DNA from 4 places in the Burkholderia sp. YHN3-13 genome. Region 2 is predicted to be linked to each of the others. Evidence: predicted binding sites of a transcription regulator. Region 2 holds the regulator's gene; each other region holds the start of a gene.
The links. The regulator HrcA, encoded in region 2, represses chaperone genes, less so after heat shock. The targets are predictions, from matches to a motif close to TTAGCACTCNNNNNNNNNGAGTGCTAA.
Positions count from the first base shown of each region.

Region 1: the regulator HrcA is predicted to act here: its motif matches at 5,164-5,190, upstream of groES (co-chaperone GroES).
Region 3: the regulator HrcA is predicted to act here: its motif matches at 4,660-4,686, upstream of AC0KUR_RS03625 (co-chaperone GroES).
Region 4: the regulator HrcA is predicted to act here: its motif matches at 3,724-3,750, upstream of rpoH (RNA polymerase sigma factor RpoH).

Region 1 is NZ_JBVVNQ010000012.1:412-6,393, reverse strand. It holds gene AC0KUR_RS24420 (YqgE/AlgH family protein) at 1-45, opposite strand, end outside; gene AC0KUR_RS24415 (hypothetical protein) at 228-1,529, opposite strand; gene AC0KUR_RS24410 (rubredoxin) at 1,634-1,804, opposite strand; gene AC0KUR_RS24405 (hydroxymethylpyrimidine/phosphomethylpyrimidine kinase) at 2,057-2,923, shown strand; gene groL (chaperonin GroEL) at 3,110-4,750, opposite strand; gene groES (co-chaperone GroES) at 4,797-5,090, opposite strand; partial or broken gene AC0KUR_RS24390 (carbohydrate porin) at 5,759-5,982, shown strand, end outside.
Region 2 is NZ_JBVVNQ010000007.1:126,068-132,049, reverse strand. It holds gene glnE (bifunctional [glutamate--ammonia ligase]-adenylyl-L-tyrosine phosphorylase/[glutamate--ammonia-ligase] adenylyltransferase) at 1-309, shown strand, start outside; gene recN (DNA repair protein RecN) at 402-2,051, opposite strand; gene AC0KUR_RS18090 (NAD kinase) at 2,071-2,973, opposite strand; gene hrcA (heat-inducible transcriptional repressor HrcA) at 3,105-4,127, shown strand; gene hemH (ferrochelatase) at 4,262-5,326, shown strand; gene AC0KUR_RS18075 (RNA-binding S4 domain-containing protein) at 5,411-5,818, shown strand; gene AC0KUR_RS18070 (hypothetical protein) at 5,790-5,951, opposite strand.
Region 3 is NZ_JBVVNQ010000001.1:810,388-816,369, forward strand. It holds gene AC0KUR_RS03600 (ABC transporter permease) at 1-198, shown strand, start outside; gene AC0KUR_RS03605 (ABC transporter permease) at 221-1,009, shown strand; gene AC0KUR_RS03610 (sigma-54 interaction domain-containing protein) at 1,000-2,118, opposite strand; gene AC0KUR_RS03615 (class II aldolase/adducin family protein) at 2,239-2,919, opposite strand; gene AC0KUR_RS03620 (lipase family protein) at 3,293-4,576, shown strand; gene AC0KUR_RS03625 (co-chaperone GroES) at 4,719-5,009, shown strand; gene groL (chaperonin GroEL) at 5,022-5,982, shown strand, end outside.
Region 4 is NZ_JBVVNQ010000006.1:40,093-46,074, reverse strand. It holds gene cydB (cytochrome d ubiquinol oxidase subunit II) at 1-430, opposite strand, end outside; gene AC0KUR_RS15955 (cytochrome ubiquinol oxidase subunit I) at 462-2,042, opposite strand; gene cydP (cytochrome oxidase putative small subunit CydP) at 2,032-2,310, opposite strand; gene rpoH (RNA polymerase sigma factor RpoH) at 2,727-3,662, opposite strand; gene AC0KUR_RS15940 (acyloxyacyl hydrolase) at 4,021-4,590, shown strand; gene AC0KUR_RS15935 (nuclear transport factor 2 family protein) at 4,636-5,019, shown strand; gene leuA (2-isopropylmalate synthase) at 5,162-5,982, opposite strand, start outside.

The DNA.
Region 1 (5,982 bases), on a different contig from region 2:
CAGGAACTGGTTGGTGAGATTGATGCGATCGGAAGGCTTTGACATGGTTTGAATTTTAGCAAAGACGCCGCGACCTGACCGGGCCGCGATCAACAAGCAACGCCGCGCCACGCTGGCAACGACGCGCGCGGATCACACGGCACTCTAACACGCGCGCGGGTGCTGTCGGCAGCGTGTTGCAGGCCCGCGCGACAAGGGGCGCCGCCATCTGCCCGTCCCCTCGTTCGTCAGGTCCGGCCGAGCGCCGTGCCGAGCGCGCCGGATGCCGCGGTGAGGTCCGGCGGCGCGACGCCGGCCGCGATCTTCAGCAGCGCCGCGCGCAGCATGTCGGACGCGTGGCCGTGCGCGTCGAGGCCGCCGTCCGCGAGCGGCATGCCGTGGGCGGCACGGCGCCATGCGAGGCCGAGCGTATCGGCCAGCAGTGCCGCGTGGCCGAGCCCGAGCGCGCACGCGGCCGTCCCGACCCGGTAGGCGGCGCCGGACGCGTGCCAGGCGGCGCCTGCGTCGGCTCGGGCCGGATCGGCGGCGAGGTCGGCCATCGACGCATCGGCGGTCTGCAGGAAATCCTCGTACGCATGCGCGTTGACGGTCACGACGCCGAGCGCGCGGGTCGGCGCGACGGCGACCGCATCGTGCTCGGCCCGCGCGGCATCGGCTTCCCACAACGCCTCGGACGCCGGCGTGCCGGCGACGTGCCAGTCGACCGTCAGCCCGTAGTCGTGCAGCACCTCGACGAGCGCGACGTCCTCGGCCGCGGCGCCGAACAGCGCGAAATCGCGCCACAGCAGCGCCACCGTCTCTCGCACGATCTCGGGCGGCGCGCTGCGCCGGCCCCGCACCTGTTCGGCGAGCAGCAGGTTGGTCCGCGCGAGAAAGCGTTTCAGCTCGGGCGCGCCGCTTGCGCGCAGCGCGCGCAGGCACGCGTTCGCGAGCCGCCAGAAATCGTATGGCCCGTCGTCGGCGAGCGCGACCTGCATCGCATCGAGTTCGTCCAGCGCCGCGTCGGGCGCGCCGCGCTCTGCGCGCAGCAGCCCGAGCAGCGCCTGCTCGTAGCGGGCGCGGAACCGGGCCGCTAACGCGTCGGGCAGCGCGCGCAACGTGGCCGGCGGCACCGCGCGGCCGACCAGCGCGAGCGCGTCGGGCGGCGCGCTGGCACGCAGGTCGGCGGCGCTTTGCGCGCGCAGTGCACGGAAATGGTCGAGGAGAACGGGCGAGCACGCGAGCTCGCGCAGGTTGTGACGCCCGACGGCCGCGCGGAAGTCGCGCAGCGCGCCACGCCAGCCGGCCGACGTCGGCTCGGCGGCGACCAGCGGCGCGGCGGCCGCCAGTTGCCCGGCGAACCGCGCGGCCGGCAGCCAGCCGGCTTCCGCCAGCACCGCCGCGGCGGCGGACAGCGGCGCAGCCGCATCGTCGTGCCGCCCGAATGCGTCGGCGGCCGCCGCAAGCCATGCGTCGGCCGCGCGCACGGCCCCGCCGCGCGGGTTGGGCAGTGCGTCAGGGTGGGGAACGTTCGCCGGATCGGACGTCATGGACACGCGCGCCTGTCATCGTCAAGTCGCTCGCCCGAACCGCGGCGCGCGAGCGCCGGGCCGATGCGAGGCCGGAGCGGAGTGTCCGTGGGCCAGCGGTCCGATCAGATCTGGACCATCTCGAAGTCTTCCTTGCGGGCGCCGCATTCGGGGCACGTCCAGTTGATCGGGACGTCTTCCCAGCGCGTGCCCGGGGCAATGCCCTCTTCCGGCAGCCCGGCTTCTTCGTCGTAAATCCAGCCACAAATCAGGCACATCCAGCTCTTGTATTCCATCTTAGCCGCGTCGGGAAAAGTCGGTAAATTCGGGAGCCATGATGGTACCGTGTCGGGGCCGGACTGCCTAGCAATCGCGCTGGAGGACGGCGACTACGTTGCGCTGCGCTAAAAAATCCGTCGTGCGGGCCGGATTCCACCGCATAATGGCTGAAAAGTGCGGCCTGCCGGGCAACACAGGGCCGAAAACGGCCACTCGCCTCGCGGTCCGCATCTCCGTCGCTTTCCGTTTTTCTCTTGCCCCATTTTTACATGTCCAGCAACGCCCCTCCGATCGTCCTCACCTTCGGCCTGTCCGATCCCACCGGCGGCTCCGGCCTCCAAGCCGATCTGATGACCCTGGCGAGCATGGGCTGTCACGGCGTGTCCGTCCTGACGGGCTACACCGTGCGCGACTCCGCCGCCTGCGACGAAGTGACCGGCCTCGACCCCGAAGTCGTCGCCGCCCAGGCGCGCATGCTGCTCGAGGACATGCCGGTCGCCGCGTTCAAGATCGGCGCGGCAACGCGCGCGGAAGTCGTCAGTGCGATCGCCGAGGTCGTCGCCGACTACGACGGCGTGCCGCTCGTGCTCGCGCCGGATTTCACGCTCGACGACGAGCACGTGCTCGCGGCCGACGACCTGCGCGAGTCGATCGCCGACCTGCTGGCGCCGCAAACCACGCTGCTGGTCGCCGATCACGCCACGCTGATCGCGCTCGCGCAGCCGGACGGCGACGCCGAGGCGCCGAATCTCGACGCCGCCGTGTCGCACCTGCTGTCGCAGGGCTGCGAGTACATCCTGTCGTCGGAGACGGGCTCGCACCGGCTCGTCAACACGCTGTACGGCGAGGAAGGCCAGCTTCGCGAGGACATGTGGGATCGCTCGCCGCACCGGCTGATGGGCATCACCGATACGCTCGGCGCGGCCATCGCGGCGCTGCTCGCGAACGGCCAGGAACCGCCCGAAGCGGTGCGCGAGGCGCAGGAGTACCTGTACCAGGCCGTGCGCGACGCGTTCCGGCCCGGCATGGGCGCCTACCTGCCCGACCGGTTCTTCTGGGCGCGCAGCAATGAAGAATCGGATACGCCGCCGGCCGTGAAGGCCGATCCGGTATCGCGGACGTCGCACCGGCATTAACGCGAGCACGGCGGGCATGCCCCGCCGTCGCACCTGCCGCGCCGCTGCGGGCGCAACGCCTCCGGCCGCCCCGCACGCACATCAAGATCCTCGCACCAATAAAAAAAGACCCGCATCGCTGCGGGTCTTTTCTTTTGGCTGGAACGCGCATCGCTGCGCGTCCCGGACACCATCGACCGAGGTCGATTACATGTCCATGCCCATGCCGCCCATGCCGCCCGGCATGCCGCCCGGCATCGGTGCGTCTTCCTTCGGCAGTTCTGCGACAGCTGCGTCCGTCGTCAGCAGCAGGCCAGCAACCGACGCTGCGTTCTGCAGTGCGGTGCGCGTGACCTTGGTCGGGTCGACGACGCCGGCTTCAACCATGTCGACGTACTCGCCCGTTGCTGCGTTGTAGCCGTAGTTGCCCGTACCTGCAGCAACGGCCGCCACCACGACGCTGGCTTCTTCGCCGCCGTTCGTGACGATCTGGCGCAGCGGCTCTTCCATCGCGCGCAGCACGATCTTGATGCCGGCGTTCTGGTCGGCGTTCGCGCCGGTCAGGCCTGCGATCGCGGTGCGAGCGCGGATCAGCGCAACGCCGCCACCTGCCACGATGCCTTCTTCCACAGCTGCGCGCGTTGCGTGCAGTGCGTCTTCGACACGTGCCTTCTTTTCCTTCATTTCGACTTCGGTCGCAGCACCGACCTTGATCACTGCAACACCGCCGGCCAGCTTGGCCACGCGCTCTTGCAGCTTTTCACGGTCGTAGTCCGACGTCGCTTCTTCGATTTGCGCGCGCACTTGCTTCACGCGTGCTTCGATGTTCACGGCTTCGCCTGCGCCGTCGATGATCGTCGTGTTTTCCTTGCCCACTTCGATGCGCTTCGCCTGGCCCAGTTCTGCCAGCGTTGCCTTCTCGAGCGTCAGGCCGGTTTCTTCGGCGATCACCTGGCCGCCCGTCAGGATCGCGATGTCTTCCAGCATCGCCTTGCGACGATCGCCGAAGCCAGGCGCCTTGACCGCAACGGTCTTCAGGATGCCGCGGATGTTGTTCACGACCAGCGTTGCGAGCGCTTCGCCTTCGATGTCTTCGGCGATGATCAGCAGCGGACGGCCAGCCTTCGCGACTTGCTCGAGCACCGGCAGCAGATCACGGATGTTCGACACCTTCTTGTCGTGCAGCAGCACGAACGGGTTGTCGAGGACGGCGACTTGCTTTTCCGGGTTGTTGATGAAGTACGGCGACAGGTAGCCGCGGTCGAATTGCATGCCTTCGACGACGTCGAGTTCGTCAGCCAGCGACTTGCCGTCTTCGACGGTGATGACGCCTTCCTTGCCGACCTTGTCCATCGCTTCAGCGATGCGATCGCCGATCGACGTGTCGCTGTTCGCCGAGATCGAGCCGACCTGTGCGATTTCCTTGTTCGTCGTGCACGGCTTGCTGATCTTCTTCAGCTCGTCGACAGCCGCTGCGACTGCCTTGTCGATACCACGCTTCAGGTCCATCGGGTTCATGCCCGATGCGACGTACTTCATGCCTTCGCGAACGATCGATTGCGCGAGGACGGTTGCCGTCGTCGTGCCGTCGCCTGCGTTGTCGCTGGTCTTGGAAGCGACTTCCTTGACCATTTGCGCGCCCATGTTCTGGAGCTTGTCCTTCAGCTCGATTTCCTTCGCGACCGACACACCGTCCTTGGTGACCGTCGGGCCGCCGAAGCTGCGCTCGAGCACCACGTTGCGGCCCTTCGGACCCAGCGTGACCTTGACTGCGTTGGCGAGAATGTTCACGCCTTCGACCATCTTCGAACGGGCGGAATCGCCGAATACGACGTCTTTAGCTGCCATCTTCTAACTCCTTGAATTCTTGGGAATATGTACCGTCGGAGGACGCTTACTTCGCGTTGACCACGGCCATGATGTCTTCTTCGCGCATGACCAGCAGTTCCTGGCCGTCGACCTTCACGGTCTGGCCTGCGTACTTGCCGAACAGGACGCGATCGCCAACCTTCACGTCGAGCGCGATCGGTGCGCCCTTGTCGTCGCGCTTGCCCGGGCCGATGGCCAGGACTTCGCCTTGGTCCGGCTTTTCAGCAGCGGCGTCGGGGATGACGATGCCCGAGGCGGTCTTGGTTTCCTGATCCAGGCGCTTGACGATCACGCGATCGTGCAAAGGACGAAGGTTCATATTCACTCCTCTCTTGACTGAGATTGAAGAACGCTTAGGGAATCTGCCCGGCTTGTCGCCCGGCAGAGAATTGTTAGCACTCTCGTGCAGCGAGTGCTAATTATATGGACGGGTTTTGACAAATTCAAGAAGGGAAACCGGACGAATTTTCAACGCGGCACGGAAGCGGGGAAAATACCCGAAAATCACGAAAAATCCTTTTAAAACAAAACCCTGACCCACGCTACCCGGCTTGGCGGGCGAGCCCGCGCGGCCCGCGAATCGCATCCAGCCCCGTTTGGACACCGGGTAAGCACGGAGTTCCTGCGACCGGCGACATCGCATCGAAAAACCCGCGCAGGCGCCGATTCCGTCAGCCACAACGCGCCCGGTGCCCGTCCCGCCCCCCCTGCCGGCGATCCATCGCCCCGCATCGAAGCATTCATTTTCATTACGCCGATATTTACGTTTTTTCTTTCGAAAAACACCCGTCGGCCCCCATCCGTAAGCCCTCCCATTACATTCAGTAATTTAGATGCGAATCATTCTCGTTTACATTGACATTCCCATTCGACACTCCTACGATGCGCCGCGTTGCGCTCTTCTTCATGCCCTGGCCGATCGGTGCCGAGCGTCGGGACAGCGACCGACAAGCAGGACTCCAAACCAATTAGAACCAGGAATTTGATATGAAGGTTGCGTCGTTCCATGGAGACCGCGTCCGCACCCGGATGCGCCCCGCCGCCTGTGCGGCCGTCCTCGCGTGCGCATCGTTCGCGAGCGGCGCTGCGTTCGCCGCCGCGTCGGTCGACGCGCAGCCCGAAGCGCCCGAGGCCGACCTCGCGATCCAGGCGAAGCCGGCCGGCATGTGGACCGGCATCTGGACGCGCCAGAGCCTGCTCGGCGACATGGG
Region 2 (5,982 bases):
GGCGGGATGGTCGACATCGAGTTCATCGTCCAGTACTGGGTGCTGCTGCACGCGTCGAGCGACGCCGAGCTGATCCGCAATACCGGCAACATCGCGCTGCTGCGCGAGGTCGCGCGCTTCGGGCTGATGGGCGAGGACGAGGCCGAGCGCGTCGGCGCCGCGTACCGCAAGTACCGGAAGCTGCAGCACAAGCTGCGGCTCGACGGGATGGAGAAGGCGCGCGTCGATCCGGCCGTGGTGGCGGACGAGCGGGCGGCCGTGACGGCGCTGTGGGTGCGCGTGTTCGGTGCGGTTGAAACGGGCGTTTGAACGAAGGCAGGGCGGGCGCGGTTTCGACGCGCGTACCGTCCGCCGCGTATCGCGAGCGCGCCGGGCTGGAGCGGCGCAGGCCGACGGCCGTGTCAGGCCGCCAGCATTTCCTTCGCGTGCTTGCGCGTCGTGGCCGTGATCTCGAGCCCGCCGAGCATCCGCGCGACTTCCTCGATCCGGCTGGCGCGGTCGAGCGCGACGACCGTCGACACGGTGCCGCCGCGATCGTCGGCGCCCTTCGCGACCTGGAAGTGATGGTCGCCGCGCGCGGCGACCTGCGGCAGGTGCGTCACGCACAGCACCTGGCGGTCGCGCCCGAGCTGGTGCAGCAGACGGCCGACCACTTCGGCGACGCCGCCGCCGATCCCCGTGTCGACTTCGTCGAAGATCAGCGTCGGCGTCGGGCTCGCCGCGCTGGCAATGACCGCGAGCGCGAGGCTGATGCGCGCGAGCTCGCCGCCCGACGCGACCTTCGCGAGCGGCCGCAGCGGCACGCCGGGGTGCCCGGCGACGCGGAATTCGACCTGTTCGAGCCCGTGCGGGCCGCCGTCGGCGAGCGGCACGAGCGCGACTTCGAAGCTGCCGCCCGCCATCGACAACTCCTGCATGCCGGCCGTGACGGCCGTGCCGAGCGCCTTCGCGGCCTGCGCGCGCGCCTTGGACAGGTGCCGCGCGTCGGCGAGATAGGCTTCGCGCGCCTTCGCCTGGGCGGCCTCGAGCGCGCCGAGATCGGCTGCCGCGTCGAGCGCGGCGAGCTGCGCGCGGCGCGCCGCGTGTTCCTCGTGCAGCGTGTCGGGCGGCAGCCGGAACTTGCGGGCGGTCGAGTGCAGCGCATCGAGACGCGTCTCGACCTGCGCGAGCCGCTCGGGATCGAGATCGACGCGCTGCGCGTAGTGCGACAGCGAATAGACGGCTTCCTGCAGCTGGATCTCGGCCGGTTCGAGCGACGCGAGCGCGTCGCCGAGCGCGGTGTCGTAGTCGGCCAGGCTGCGCAGTTTCGACACAATCGCGCCGAGCTGCGCGAGCATCGCGTCGTCGGATTCGGACAGCGCGTTGAGCGCGCCGCGCACACCCTCGATCAGGTTCGCCGAATGCGACAGCCGCTTGTGCTCGTTGCTGACTTCGTCCCACTCGCCGGGCTGCGGCGCGAGCTTGTCGAGTTCGGCGAGCTGCCACGCGAGCTTTTCGCGTTCGAGCTGCAGTTCGCGCTCGTGCGCCTTCGCGGCGTCGATCGCCTGTGTCGCGTCCCGCCACACGCGCCATGCGCGCGCGACGTTCGCCGCATCGGCGACGAGCCCCGCGTGCGTGTCGAACAGCTCGCGCTGCGCGTCGGGCCGCATCAGCAGCTGGTGCGCATGCTGGCCGTGGATGTCGACGAGCATTTCGCCGAGTTCGCGCAGCTGCGCGAGCGTCGCGCTGGTGCCGTTGATGAACGCGCGCGACCGGCCGTTCGCGTCGATCACGCGGCGCAGCATCACGGTGTCCTCGGTGTCGAACGCGTGTTCGTCGAGCCAGCGCGCGACGCGGTCGTGCGGCGTGAATTCGGCCGTGATGTCGGCGCGGCCGCAGCCGGTGCGCACGACGCTCGCGTCGGCGCGTTCGCCGAGCGCGAGGGCAAGGGCGTCGATCAGGATCGATTTCCCGGCGCCGGTCTCGCCGGAAAAGACGGAAAAGCCGCTGTCGAATTCGAGATCGAGCGCGGCGACGATGACGAAGTCGCGGATCGAGAGGTGACGGAGCATGGTGTCGGGCGGAGCGGCGTCAGGACGCCTTGTCGTCTTCGTTCGAGGCGTGTTCGTTCCAGTGCAGCTTCTTGCGCAGCGTCGCGTAGTAGCTGTAGCCGATCGGGTGCAGGAACGGCACCGTGTGCTTCGAGCGGCGCACCTCGATCGTGTCGTTCAGCTCGAGCGACGTGAACGACTGCATGTCGAAGTTCACGTTGACGTCGCGCCCGCCGACGATCTGGATCGCGATTTTCGAGTCGTCGGGCAGCACGATCGGCCGGTTCGACAGCGCGTGCGGCGCGATCGGCACGAGCACGACGCCGGCCAGCTGCGGATGCAGAATCGGGCCGGCCGACGACAGCGCGTAGGCGGTCGAGCCGGTCGGCGTCGCGACGATCAGGCCGTCGGAACGCTGGTTGTACATGTATCGGCCGTCGACCGACGCGCGCAGCTCGACCATCCCGGAGAAGCCGCTGCGGTTCACGACGACGTCGTTGAACGCGATCGCGTGGTAGATCGGTTCGCCGTCGCGCATGATCCGCGCCTCGAGCAGCGCGCGCTCCTCGCGCTCGAACTTGCCGGACAGCAGCACCGGGACGAGCGCGTGCATGTCGGCGGCCGCGATGTCCGTGATGAAGCCGAGCCGCCCGTGGTTGATCCCGATCAGCGGTGTCCGGTACGGCGCCAGCTGGCGGCCGATGCCGAGCATCGTGCCGTCGCCGCCGAGCACGACCGCCACGTCCGCACGCGCCCCGATTTCGGCCGGGGTGAGCGCCGGGTAGCCGGTGATGCCGATCTCGCGCGCGGTGTCACCTTCGAACACGACCTCGAAGCCGAGCTTCGCGATGCTGGCGGCCAGCGTGGCGAGCGGTTCGGCGATGCCGGGCGTGTTGCTCCGGCCGACGAGCGCGACAGTATTGAACTGATTACCGGTTTTCATGCCGGCATTACACCATAGCTCGTTGACGAAAAGAACCGGCTGTGCGCCGACGGGGCCGGATCGGGCCGGCCCGCGCAACGGTGGCCGACGCCACTCGCCGCGGTCGCGCGGTTGCGCTAAAATTTTCCACCATGCTAGATCCTCGCGCACGAACCCTCCTGAAAACCCTGATCGAACGGTATATCGCCGACGGTCAGCCAGTCGGATCGCGCACGTTGTCCCGTTACTCCGGGCTCGAGCTGAGCCCGGCGACGATCCGCAACGTGATGTCCGACCTGGAGGAGCTCGGCCTCGTGTCGAGCCCGCACACGTCGGCCGGCCGCGTGCCGACGCCGCGCGGCTATCGGCTGTTCGTCGACACGATGCTGACGGTCGAGGCGCCGATCGACGCCGAGGCCGTCGCGCGGCAGGTGCAGCACACGCTGCAGGCCGGCGAGCCGCAGCAGCGGGTGGTCGCCGCCGCCGCGAGCGTGCTGTCGAACCTGTCGCAGTTCGCGGGTGTCGTGCTGACGCCGCGCCGCAGCCACGTGTTCAAGCAGATCGAGTTCATGCGCCTGTCCGACAAGCGCATCCTGCTGATCATCGTCACGCCCGAGGGCGACGTGCAGAACCGCATGCTCGCGACGCCGCGCGACTATTCGCCGTCGCAGCTGACCGAGGCGTCCAACTACATCAACGCGCATTTCGCCGGCCTGTCGTTCGACGAGGTGCGCCGCCGCCTGCGCGACGAGATCGACCAGCTGCGCGGCGACATGACCACGCTGATGCACGCGGCCGTGACGGCCAGTACCGAGGTGCCCGACACCGAGGACACCGTGCTGATTTCCGGCGAGCGCAACCTGCTCGAAGTGGCGGATCTGTCGTCCGACATGGCGCGGCTGCGCAAGCTGTTCGACGTGTTCGACCAAAAGACGGGCCTCCTGCAACTGCTCGACGTGTCGAGCCACGCCCAGGGCGTGCAGATCTTCATCGGCGGCGAATCGACGCTCGTGCCGATCGAGGAAATGAGCGTCGTCACCGCGCCTTACGAGGTGAACGGGAAGATCGTCGGCACGCTCGGCGTGATCGGCCCGACCCGGATGGCGTACAACCGCGTGATACCGATCGTCGACATCACCGCGCGCCTGCTGTCGCTCACGCTGAGCCAGCAATAGCCTGCAATCGGCACCTGATCCCGCCCCGTCATCATGTCGTCATGCCGCCCGCGCCGACAGTCGGCCGAACGGCAAGGGGCGGCCCGCTATAATTGAGAGCCGTCCGGTCCCGTGCCCCGAGCACGTTCTTGCCCATGCGTTTCGATCTTGAGCCGCCTTCGAGCATCGCTGCTGCCCATCGCATCGGGGTGCTGCTGATCAATCTCGGCACGCCCGACGCACCCACGCCGCGCGCCGTGCGGCGCTACCTGGCCGAATTCCTGTCGGATCCGCGCGTCGTCGAGATTCCGCAGGCCGTCTGGCAGGTGCTGCTGCGCACGCTGATCCTGCCGCTGCGCGGCCGCGCCTCCGCGAAGAAGTACGCGGCCGTTTGGATGCCCGAAGGCTCGCCGCTGCGCGTGTACTCGGAGCGCCAGACCGACAGCGTGCGGCACCTGCTCGCGTCGAACGGCTATCACGTGATGGTCGACTACGCGATGCGCTACGGCAGCCCGAACATTTCGCACGCGCTTGCGCAGTTCAAGCGCGCGGGCGTCGAGCGCGTGCTGCTGATGCCGATGTATCCGCAATATTCGGCGTCGACCACGGCCACCGCGTTCGATGCCGCCTTCGACGCGCTCGCGCGCATGCGCAACCAGCCGGAAGTCCGCACGGTGCGGCACTACGCCGACCATCCGGCCTATATCCACGCGCTGGCCGAGCAGGTGCGCCAGTACTGGGCACAGCACGGCCGGCCCGACTTCGCGGCCGGCGACAAGCTCGTGCTGAGTTTCCACGGCGTGCCGAAGCGCACGCTCGACCTCGGCGACCCGTATCACGACCAGTGCCAGCAGACGGGCGCGTTGCTGATGGCCGCGCTCGGGCTGTCGACGACCGAGTGCCGCGTCACGTTCCAGTCGCGCTTCGGCAAGGCCGAATGGCTGCAGCCGTACACGGCGCCGACGCTGCGCGAGTTCGGCGAGGCCGGCGTGCGGCGGGCCGACGTGTTCTGTCCCGGTTTCACGGCCGATTGCCTGGAGACGATCGAGGAAATCGGCATGGAAGTGCGCGACGAGTTCCTCGCCGGCGGCGGCAAGACGTTCCACCGCATTCCGTGCCTGAACGGCGCGCACGCGTGGATCGGCGCGCTCGGCGAGATCGTCGCCGAGAATCTGCAGGGCTGGCCGGTCAAGGCCGCGCAGCCCGAGACGGTGAACTGAGATGAAACGACTCTCACGCCCGCCTGGTTCGCCGCCGCCCGACGGGGCGGCGAGCCTCCCTGGGGCGGCCCGGCGGAGGCCGACATGAATTACAGGATTTCCACGGATCCGGGCGCGAAGCTGCGCATCGACAAATGGCTATGGGCGGCCCGCTTCTTCAAGACGCGCTCGCTTGCGACCGATGCGGTCGACAAGGGGCACGTGAAGATCGGCGGCGCGGCGGTCAAGCCGGCGAAGGACGTGCGGGTCGGCGACGAGGTCGAGATTGCGATCGACGGCATCGTCTGGCACATTGCCGTGCTGGGCGTGTGCGACGTCCGCGGGCCGGCGAGCGTCGCGCAGACGCTTTACCAGGAAACGGAAGCGGGGCGGGCCGCGCGGCTCGCCGAACTGGAGCGGCGCCGCACGTATCGCGAGCCGGCGGCCGAACTGCACGGCCGGCCGACGAAGCGCGACCGGCGCATCATCGACAGATTTTCTGGTGGGAGCTGAACATCTGGTCGAAGGTCGCCCGCGCGCTGCCGTATTCGGTCGTGCGGTCGGTGACGGCTCCCGACAGGCAGATGGTGGTGGTGCCGGCAATGAGTACCAGCGCGACCACCGATATCGCAAAGGTCAGTTTCACGGTACTCCCCTCGAACACAAGGGTGAAAACG
Region 3 (5,982 bases), on a different contig from region 2:
TGGCTCGCCCTCGTCGCGGTCGAGCTGCTCAGCGCCGACAGCGGGATCGGCCAGATGATGGAACTCGCGCGGCAGATGCTGCGGCTCGACGTGGTGCTCGTCGACGTCGCCGTGATCGGGCTGATCGGTTTCGCGCTCGACCGCTCGATCGCGCTCGTGCAGCGCTACGCATTGCGCTGGCAGACGCCCGCGCGCTGACTTTGACTGGATACGCTTCGGCATGACCTTCGCCACCCGCGCTTTCTCGTTCGCCCCGCTGCGCCGCCGCGCGCGCGGCCTCGTCGTGCCGGCCCTGCTGATCGCCGCGTGGCAAGCTGCCTCGTCCGGCGACGCGGCCCACCAATACGCATTCGTGCCGCTGCAGCAGGTCGGCGCGGCGCTCGTCGAACTCGCCCGCAGCGGCGAACTCGCAACCGATCTCGGCGCGAGCCTGCGCCGCACGACGCTCGGGCTCGGGTTCGGCGTCGCGGCTGGGCTCGGGTTCGGCGCGGTACTGGCGCGTTCGCCGCTCGCGCGCAAGCTCGCCGAACCGGCGTTCCAGGCGTTGCGCTACGTGCCGCTGCTCGGGCTGATTCCGCTGCTGAGCCTGTGGGCCGGCACCGGCGAATTCGCCAAGGTGTTCATCATCGCGCTCGCCGCGTTCTACCCGATGACCACCGCCAGCTTCGACGGGCTGCGCCGCGTCGATCCACGTTATGTCGAACTCGCGCAGTCGTATCGGCTGACGCGCGTCGGCCTGTGGCGCGACGTGCTGATACCGGGCGCATTGCCCGACCTGTTCGCGGGCGTGCTGCAGGCCGTGCCGTTCGCGTGGATCACCGCGACCAGCAGCGAGTTGCTGTTCAACACGGGGGCCGGTATCGGCAGCCTGATGCAGAATGCCCAGGCAGGCGCCCGCGCCGACGTGCTGCTCGTGTGCGTATTGGGCGTGACGGCGCTGGCCGTCGGGATGAGCGCGCTATGCGAGCGGATCGCGCGGCGCGCGCTGCGCTGGCGGGATCACGCCTGACGGCGCAGCCGCGCGTCGGCGTCGCCCGTGTCGCGCGGCTTCAGGATACCGAGCTGCGCGAGCCGCGCTCGCACGATGTTGCGCGACTGGTCGAGCAGGCGCGACATGCGCAGCTGGTTGTGATCGCTGTAGTCGAACACGCTGCGGTAGACGGTGTCCTCGATGTGCTGCCAAAGCGCCGGCGTTCCCAGATCCAGCAATTCGATCACCGCATGACGCAGCGCCTCGGTCGCTTCGGCGACGTCGCGTGCGCGGCGCGGCGGTGCGGCGGCCGCACCCGGCGCGCCGGCCGTGTCGGGCGCGAGCGACAGCGCCGAGAACTGCAGGTCGCCGACGTCGATCGCCCCGCCCGCGCAGATCAGCACCGCGTGGTGGATCACGTTCTCCAGCTCGCGGATGTTGCCGGGCCACGCATGCGCATGCAGTCGGGCGCGTGCGGCGTCGGTCAGCGTCGGCGCGGCCACGCGCAGCCGCTTCGCATAGGTGTCGATGAAATGCTCGATCAGCGGCGCGATGTCGCCGGGCCGCTCGCGCAGCGGCAGCAGGCTCAGCTTCACGACGTTGAGCCGGTAGTACAGGTCCTCGCGGAAATTGCCCGCGCGCACCGCCGCCTCGAGATTCACGTTGGTCGCCGCGACCAGCCGCACGTCGATCTTCACGGTCTTGCGCGAGCCGACCGGCGTCACCTCGCGCTCCTGCAGCACGCGCAGCAGCTTGACCTGCGCGGACAGCGGCAGGTCGCCCACCTCGTCGAGAAAGAGCGTGCCGCGATTCGCGGATTCGAACCAGCCGGGCTGGGCATTGATTGCGCCGGTGAACGCGCCGCGCTCGTGGCCGAACAGCTCGCTTTCGATCAGCGTCTCGGAAAATGCGCCGCAGTTGACCGCGACGAACGGGCCGTCATGGCGCTCGCTCAGCGAATGCACGAGGCGCGCGATCAGCTCCTTGCCGGTGCCGCTCTCGCCGGTGACGAGCACCGTCGCATCGCTCGGTGCGACGAGCTGGATGCGTTCGAGCAGCACCCGCGATTTGGGATCGTCGAACGTCAGTGCCTTCGCGCGGATCGTGATCGCGTGCGAAGTCGGGTCCGGCAAGCTGAAGATGGCCATGGCACGACCGGCGTGTTGAACGGGGAAGGTTCGACGATAGCAAGGCGCACGCCGGCCACGAACCAATTCATCGAGCTATCGGTATGACGGCGGCCGGATTGCGTCGGCCGCCGTGCGGCGTCAGGCAAGACCGGTCATCTTCCACTGCTGTTCGAGCGCGCCCGGCCCGAAGTCGAGCGAGCCGCCGAGCGGTTCCGCGAGCGCCTGGAAATACGCGGCTTCCTCGAGGATCAGGATGTACTTCGATACGTCGAGGATCGACTTGCCCCAGAACGTCGCGCCGCCGTTTGCCTCGATGATTGCCGGCACGTCGGGATCGCGCCGGATCGTATCGACGATGAAGCGCGGCTCGCCCGGGCGACGATCGACGTAGACCGGAATCTCGCGAGCCCGCGTGTAGCGCGCGGCCGGCGCATAACGGATCGGCAGCGGGCGATGCGCGCTCGCCCACGCACCGAGATACGGGCCATGCACGTGTATCACGACGTCCACTTCAGGCGCCTCGCGGAACACGCCCGCGTAACGCGGGCCGTTGCCGCCCGCGCGCGCGTCGCCGTGCAGCACGTCGCCGTCGAGCGTCACGACGACGGGTTGAATGTCCTGTGACGCGGCCCACGGGCTCGGCGCAGACAGCGCGACGACGAGCTCCGTGCCCGGCACGCGCTGGAACGCCTGGAACGTGTTGGTCGCGGACAACGTGCGCGTTTCCTTCAGCACGCGCGCGGCCTGCGTGAACTCGCGCGTGGCGCGCTCGACGAATGCCACGAGTTCGCCGCTGTCGATGGCTTGGGTGACGGACATGAGAACGGTTTCCTTGATCGGATGGACGGAGGGACTCGCGTCGCGACACCGCGACGCACGGCCACCGGATCAGCAGCAATCGTGCCAACCCGGCGTGCGCGCTGCGCGGGCCGGCCGGCGTGGCGCTCGCGCGATGCCCGACCCGCGCGATGCTATCCGCGAGCGTGCGCCTGTTGCGGGAGCAACACTGTACCGGCCGCGATTGCTGCGCGACGCGCAGCGCGTGCACGTGCACCATCCGCGTGGTGCCGACCGGTTGCCCGCCGCACCGCGCGTGGCGTGCGCAACGAACGTGCTGGTTCGAAACTTGCGTCGTGGTCGGCCCGCACCGGCCTTGCACGGTGCATCCGATCTCATCCACCTTCATCCGACCATGACGCTCCTTCCCCTGCGCGGTGTTGCCGCGCGCGCGCTGCTCATCTCGGCACTCGCCGTGCCTTCCGTCGTTTCGCTCGCGGCCTCGCCCGGCCATGTTCCCGTGCCCGATCCGCTGCAGGGCGACGGCCGCGTGTCCGCGTTCTACACGTGGGACCGCGACATCCCGGCCACTCCCGGCGCGCTGCTGCGCTCCGAACCACTGCCGGCCACGCTCGGGCTCGCGGGCGCCGCGCGGCAGTTGCGCATCTTGTATGCATCGACCGACGGCGTCGGCGGCCGGACGCCGATCGCGGTGTCGGGCGCGCTGTTCGTGCCGCGCGGCACACCGCCGGCCGGCGGCTGGCCGATCGTCGCATGGGCGCACGGCACGTTCGGGATGGCCGATATCTGCGCGCCGTCGTGGTTCGGCCGCTCGTATCGCGACGTGCGCTACCTGAACGCATGGCTTCAGCAAGGGTTCGCGGTGGTCGCGACCGACTACCAGGGCCTCGGCACGCCCGGCCCGAATCCGCAGCTCAACAACCGCTCGAACAGCTACACGCTGCTCGACAGCGTGCGTGCGGTGCTCGGCGGCGTGCCGGGCCTCGCGAACGAAGTCGTGCTCGTCGGCCAGTCGCAAGGCGGCTCGGCCGTCATCGCGGCGGCCGGCTACGCACCCGTCTACGCGCCGGAACTGGCGATCCGCGCGACCGTCGCGACCGGGACGATCTACAACGCGTCGCGTGCCACGCTCGCGTCGTTGCCGCCGTTCGAGACGGCCTACCGGCGCGATCCCGACCGCGTCGACCCGACGCTTGCGTACCAGTTCTACTCGGTGCTGTCGGCGCAGCAGATCGACCCGTCACTGCGCGCCGACGAAGTGTTGACCGACCGCGCGCTGCCGATTCTCGAGCAATCGCGCATCGGCTGCCTCGCGTCGCTCGAGGACGACGCGGCGCTCGCGCACCTCACGCACGCGAATACGGTCAAGCCGGGCGGCGATGCGCGGCTGAAAGCATGGTGGGACGACTACCTGAAATATCCGACACTGAAGCTCGCCACCCCCGTCTTCATCGGCGCGGGCGCGGACGACGGGCTGGCGCCGCTCGAACTCGCGCTGGCGAAGGACGCGTGCGCGGCGGGCACGACGGTCGAGGCACACCTGTACGCGGGCCGCGAACACAACGGCACCGTGAACGCGTCGCTCGCCGATTCGATTCCGTTCGTGAAGCGCGTGCTCGCCGGCGAGACGATCCACCCGATTTGCTCGCCGGTCGCCCAGCAGTCCGCGTCGCAATAGCCGGGTCCCTGCGCTTTGCACGACGACGCGAATGCTTGTGCAAATCCGTTATTGGATCGCGCCGCTGCCCGTTTTTATACTCGTCAGCACTCTCTGTTGAAGAGTGCCAGCCCAATCCGACAGATCAGCACAGGACGAAAAAATGAGCCTACGCCCCTTGCACGACCGCGTGATCGTGAAGCGACTCGACCAGGAAACCACCACCGCGTCGGGCATCGTGATCCCCGACAGCGCCGCCGAAAAACCCGACCAGGGCGAAGTGATCGCCGTTGGCCCCGGCCGGAAGGATGCCGACGGCCAGCGCATCGTGCCCGACCTGCAGATCGGCGAGCGCGTGCTGTTCGGCAAGTACGCGGGCCAGGCCGTCAAAGTGGACGGCAACGAGTTTCTCGTGCTGCGCGAGGAAGACATCGTCGCGGTCGTCAATCAATAACGGAGCGCAATCATGGCAGCCAAGGAAATCATTTTCAGCGACGTCGCACGGGCAAGACTGACCGAAGGCGTGAACATCCTCGCGAACGCGGTGAAGGTGACGCTCGGGCCGAAGGGCCGCAACGTCGTGCTCGAACGCAGCTTCGGCGCGCCCGTCGTCACGAAGGACGGCGTGTCGGTCGCGAAGGAAATCGAACTCGCGGACAAGCTGCAGAACATCGGCGCGCAGCTCGTGAAGGAAGTCGCGTCGCGCACCAGCGATGCAGCCGGCGACGGCACGACGACGGCCACGGTGCTCGCGCAGGCGATCGTCCGTGAAGGCCAGAAATACGTGGCGGCCGGGCTCAACCCGCTCGACCTGAAGCGCGGCATCGACAAGGCCGTCGCGGCGGCCGTCGACGAGCTGAAGAAGATCAGCAAGCCGACCACCACGAGCAAGGAAATCGCGCAGGTCGCGACGATCTCCGCGAACGGCGAGGAATCGATCGGCCAGCGCATCGCCGAGGCGATCGACCGCGTCGGCAAGGAAGGCGTGATCACCGTCGAGGACGGCAAGTCGCTCGCCGACGAGCTCGACGTCGTCGAAGGGCTGCAGTTCGACCGCGGCTACTTGTCGCCGTATTTCATCAACAATCCCGACAAGCAGATCGCCGAGATCGAAAGCCCGTACATCCTGCTGCACGACAAGAAGATCTCGAACATCCGCGACCTGCTGCCGGTGCTCGAACAGGTCGCGAAGTCGGGCCGGCCGCTGCTGATCATCGCGGAAGACGTCGAAGGCGAAGCGCTCGCGACGCTCGTCGTCAACAACATCCGCGGGATCCTGAAGACGGTCGCGGTCAAGGCGCCGGGCTTCGGCGATCGCCGCAAGGCGCTGCTCGAGGACATCGCGATCCTCACCGGCGGGCAGGTGATCGCGGAGGAAACGGGCCTGACGCTCGAGAAGGCGACGCTCGCCGAGCTCGGCCAGGCGA
Region 4 (5,982 bases), on a different contig from region 2:
CGCCCTGCAGCAGGTTGCCGAACGCGACGCCGAACACGAGCGCCGGCACGAAGCCGCCGACGAACAGGCCCCAGTCCCAGCCGGCACGCCAGCGCGGGTCGGGCCGCTTGCTGCGGTAGTCGAAGCCCACCGGCCGGAAGAACAGCGCGAACAGCACGAGCAGCATCGCGAAGTAGAAGCCGGAGAACGACGCCGCGTAGACGAGCGGCCAGGCGGCGAACATCGCGCCGCCCGCCGTGATCAGCCACACCTGGTTGCCTTCCCAGGTCGCGCCGACGGTGTTGACGATGATGCGGCGCTCGTCGTCGGTCTTGCCGAGGAACGGCAGCAGCGCGGTCGCGCCCATGTCGAAGCCGTCGGTGACGGCGAAGCCGATCAGCAGCACGCCGACGAGCAGCCACCAGATCAGCTTGAGAGTTGCATAGTCCATAGCGATTCCTTGTTCCGTTTCGGGTGCGTGCTCACGCCGGGGCGCGCTCGCTGGCGGCCGCGAGTTCGTGGTGATAACGGCCGGTATGCAGCGACGACGGGCCGAGGCGCGCGTACTTGAACATCAGCGTGATCTCGATGACGAACAGGACGGTGTAGAACAGGATGAAACCCGCGAGACTCAGGTACAGGTCGCTCGGCTGCAGGCTCGACGCGGACAGGTGCGTCGGCAGGATGCCCGCGATCGTCCACGGCTGGCGGCCGAGCTCGGCGACCACCCAGCCGAATTCCGCGGCCAGCCACGGCAGCGGGATCGCCCACACCGCATAGCGGAGGAACCAGCGGCGGTTGTCCTGCAGCAGTTCGCGGCGCGCGCAGAACCAGAACGCGGCGACGAAGGTCGCGAGGAACAGGAAGCCGAGGAACACCATGATCCGGAACGAGAAGAACACGGGCGCGACCGGCGGAATCGTCTTCTTCGCGGCGGCCTTGATCTGCTCCGGCGTCGCATCGACGACGTTCGGCGTGAACTGCTTGAGCATCAGCCCGTAGCCGAGATACTGCTTGTGCTGGTCGAACAACGCGCGCGTGGCCGCGCTCGTGTCGCCTTCCTTCAGCTTCTGCAGCGCGCCGTACGCGATCATCCCGCTCTGGATGTGCTCCTCGCTGTGCTTCGCGAGATCGCGCAGGCCGATCACGGGCTCGTCGATCGAGCGCGTCGCGATCAGGCCGAGCGCGTACGGGATCTTGATCGCGTAGTCGGTGCGCTGTTCTTCCTGGTTCGGAATGCCGATCAGCGTGAACGACGCGGGCGCCGGCTGCGTTTCCCATTCGGATTCGATCGCGGCGAGCTTCATCTTCTGCACTTCGCCGGTCGTGTAGCCCGATTCGTCACCGAGCACGATCACGCACAGCGTCGCCGCGAGGCCGAAGCCGGCCGCGACCGCGAACGAGCGCAGCGCGAAGTCGACGTCGCGCTTCTTCAGCAGGTACCACGACGACACGCCGAGCACGAACATCGCGGCCGTCACGTAGCCGGCCGACACCGTATGCACGAACTTCACCTGCGCGACCGGGTTGAACAGCACGTCGAACAGGCTGGTCAGCTCCATGCGCATCGTCTGGTAGTTGAACTCGGCGCCGACCGGGTTGTTCATCCAGCCGTTCGCGACGAGGATCCACAGCGCGGACAGGTTCGAGCCCAGCGCGACGAGGAACGTGACGATCAGGTGCTTGACCTTCGACAGGCGGTTCCAGCCGAAGAAGAACAGGCCGACGAACGTCGATTCGAGGAAGAACGCCATCAGCCCCTCGACCGCGAGCGGCACGCCGAAGATGTCGCCGACGTAGTGCGAGTAGTACGACCAGTTCGTGCCGAACTGGAATTCGAGCGTGATGCCGGTCGTCACGCCCATCGCGAAGTTGATCCCGAACAGCTTGCCCCAGAACTGCGTCATGTCCTTGTAGACCTGCTTGCCGGTCATCACGTAGACCGCTTCCATGATGACGAGCAGCCAGGACAGGCCGAGCGTCAGCGGCACGAACAGGAAGTGGTAGAGCGCCGTGATGCCGAACTGCAGACGTGACAGATCGACGACATCGCTACTTATCATGGTGGTCTCCCTCGGTAGATGCAGGCGCCGGTACCGAGAGCAGCTTCTCGGCGACGGCGGCAGGCGGAAGCGACATGTGCTCGGCCTGCGGATGATTGAAGAATGCGTATTTGAGCGACATCAGGAGGATCAGCTTGACGATCAGCACCAGGGTGATGTCGCGGGCGAGGGTCGGTCCGCGTGCCCACGCGGCGATGCGCGCGCGCCAGCCGATCGTGCCGGGCGGCCGCGGGGAAGGCGGCGCAGGCTCTTTATTGATCGAGATCAAGGTGATTATCCTGAATCGATTTACGTCGGATTTGGGGCGACTTTACGTCGGATTTATGACGGCCGTGAAGCTGTTTTAATCCTTTTGCGCCTGACATGCCAATTTTAAAAGGACTGCTTTCCGATGCCGAGTGCTGCGCTGCGGCAGACCGTCGCGAAACGAGGGGCAAAAGTTGAGGCAGATCAAGGTTATGCGGAAGGGGCCCGCAAATGGCCGAATACCTGATGAATCAGCTCAATTAATCGGCGGAGAGACGGGAAGGGAAACGAGCGGAGAAACGGGAAGAGAAGCGGGAAGAGAAGCGGGAAGAGAAGCGCATGCGGAAGCGCGTGAAAGTCCGCTAAAAAGACGGGCGAAAAAAAACCGCTGCCGGTCGGGCAGCGGTTTTCGACGAGGCGCGCTCGAGCGCCGGGGATTTACGCGTATTCGGCGAGGGCCGTGCGCATCTTTTTCATTGCGCTCGCTTCGATCTGGCGGATGCGTTCCGCGGACACGCCGAATTCGGCGGCGAGATCGTGCAGCGTCGAGCCGCCCGAGCCGTCGTCGTCGACGTGCAGCCAGCGCGCCTCGATGATGCGGCGGCTGCGCGCGTCGAGTGCCTCGAGCGCCTGCGCGATGCCGTCCGTCTGCAGCATGTCGCGCTGACGCGCGGCGAGCACGGCGGTCGGCTCGTTGTGCGAGTCGGCCAGGTAGGCGATCGGCGCGTACGATTCCTCGCCGTCTTCCACCTGCCCTTCGAGCGCGATATCGCCGCCCGACAGGCGCGTTTCCATCTCGGTCACGTCTTCGCGCTTGACGTTGAGTTCCTGCGCGAGACCGTCGATTTCCTCGGGCGTCATCGCCTGCATGGACTTCTTGTGGCTGCGCAGGTTGAAGAACAGCTTGCGCTGCGCCTTCGTCGTCGCGACCTTCACCATGCGCCAGTTGCGCAGGATGTACTCGTGGATCTCGGCCTTGATCCAGTGGATCGCGTACGACACCAGGCGCACGTTTTGCGCCGGGTCGAAACGCTTCACCGCCTTCATCAGGCCGATGTTGCCTTCCTGGATCAGGTCGCCGTGCGGCAGGCCGTAGCCGAGATAGTTGCGTGCGACCGACACGACCAGACGCAGGTGCGACAGCACGAGGCGGCGCGCCGAGTCGAGGTTGTTGTCCTCGCGGAATTCGGTTGCGTACCGGCGTTCCTCTTCGGCGGTCAGCAGCGGAATGCGGTTGACGGCCTGGATGTACGCGTCGATGTTGCCGAGCTGGCCGGGCAACATCGATTGGGCTGCGAGCGCCAGCGAGCCTGCCGATTCGGCCTTGGCCGGCGTCGGGCTCAGGGTGTTCGGGAGGGTCAGGGCGTTGCTCACTAAAAACTCCTTTGGAATCAGGGACAAACCCCCGGTCTCGAATGAGATTCCGTGGGCCATCTTAGCACTCCCGGAAGACGAGTGCTAATCCTTAGAGCGGACGTGGGCATCCGAGTTCCCGTTTTTCTATCGAAGAAGTCGAATCGATAGTCTAATTTGCGACCCGGGGCGCGACGCGAAGTTCCGTAAACCGTTGTTTCTGATGGTAATCAGTAGACGATTTCGATTTTTGCCGTTTTGGAAGCAAGCCATTTCGCTTCGTGATGCCGATCCGAAAAGTCCTTTACCATACCATTCAGTTCGCTCGGGCCAGGCCGTCGCGGCAGGCTCCATTCAACCCAAAAAGTTGGAGTGTCAGATGAACAATAAGAAGAATCGCCGGCCCCGCAGCCGGCTTGCGCTGCATGCGTTGCTGGCGGCGTCCCTGCTGGGCGGATCGGGTGCGGCGTTCGCGGATCGATGGGGGATCCAGGCGGGCGGCGGGTTTTCGGATCGGCGCGGGATCGACAAGGGCGACCTGGGCGTCGTGTGGGATCCGGGCTGGAACTGGTGGCAGGTCGGCGGCTGGCACTTCGCGTTCGTCGTCGAAGGGCACGCCGGATACTGGCACACGGGCGGCAACGTCCACGGCAGCATCGGCGAATTCGGCGTGACGCCGTTGTTCCGCTTCATCAAGAGCACGGGCGAAATTCGCCCGTTCATCGAGGCGGGCGGCGGGGTCCGGCTCCTGACCCATCCGACGATCTCGAACAACTTCTCGCTGTCGACCGCGTTCCAGTTCGCGCCGACCGGGGGCGTCGGCGTGCAGTTCGGCCAACGGCAACAGTATCAGGTCGGCTACCGTTTTGAACATGTGTCTAACGCGGGTATCAAAGAGCCGAATCCTGGTATAAATTTCCACCAGTTCTACGTGCAGTACAACTTCTGATCCGCACGCCCGCGCACGGCGGGCGCGTTGCCGAGGAGTCAGGCGATGGCGAAGGTGATCGATGCGATCCGCGCGCTCGAGCGCGATCGGTTCCGGGCGATGGTGGACGGGGACGGCGAGGCGCTCGGCGCGCTGCTGTCGGACAAGGTGTTCTTCGTGCACACCAACGGCAAACGCGAAACCAAGCAGCAGTTCATCGATGCCATCGTCGCCGGCCGCCGCCGCTATCGCCAGATCGAAATCCAGTCGCAGGACGTGCTGCCGGTCGGCGGCGAAACCTGCGTCGTCACCGGGCGCGCGTTGATCGAGATGGAAACGAACAACGGCGGCTTGGTCTTCCCGATCGCTTATACGTCCGTCCACACCGAGGAACAGGGGCGCTGGTGCCTGCTCGCGTGGCAGGCGACGCGGTGCGCGACCGAGACATGAGCGCGCGTCGCGCTCCTTTTCATGCCCCCGAATCGAGCGGCCTTCTGGGCCGCTTTTTGCTGGCCCGTGCGGCGCGGATCGCGCGGCGCACGGGCGGTCGTTCCGCTCGCTGACGTTTGAACGCTCGGTCGATGCGCGGCCGTCAGGCCGCCGCGCGGTGGTCCGTGCAGTGCCACGCCGATCGGTTGATCGCACTGACGACCGCGTCGAGCGCGGCGCTCGCCGCATCGGCATGCAGGCCGACGCCGTGCCGCAGCGGTGCGTCGCCGACCCGGCAGCCGACCGATACCGCGAACCGTCCGTCCGTCGCGCGCACCGATTCGCACGACGCGACGTCGATCGCGGCGCCGGCCGCCGCCGCGAAGGCCGCGGCGAATCGTCGCACGGCGTCCTCCGGCTCCGACTCGGTCGCGGCCGCGGGCGCCGCCGCGATCTCGCGGTTCTGCCAGCGCGCGCTGCCGCCGTGGCGCGCGGCCGGGCCGTCGGTCTCGAAGAATTCGCGCGTGAACAGCGCGCAGATCGCGTCGCCCGTCACTTCCTCGCCGGATGCGTCCGCGAGCGTCTGCACCGCGTGGCTGAATTCGATCTGCACGCGCCGCGTCGGCGTGAAGCCCATCCCGCGTTCGAGCAGGAACGTCGCGCCGCCCTTGCCGGACTGGCTGTTCACGCGGATCACCGCGTCATAGCTGCGGCCGAGGTCGGCCGGGTCGATCGGCAGGTACGGCACTTCCCAGACCGCGTCGGGGCGTTGCTGCGCGAAACCCTTGCGGATCGCGTCCTGGTGCGAGCCCGAGAACGCGGTGAACACGAGGTCGCCCGCGTACGGGTGGCGCGGGTGCACGGGAATCTGGTTGCAGCGTTCGACGACGCGGCGCACCGCGTCGATGTCGGAGAAGTCGAGGCCCGGGTCGATGCCCTGCGTGTAGAGGTTCAGCGCGAGCGTGACGAGATCGACGTTGCCGG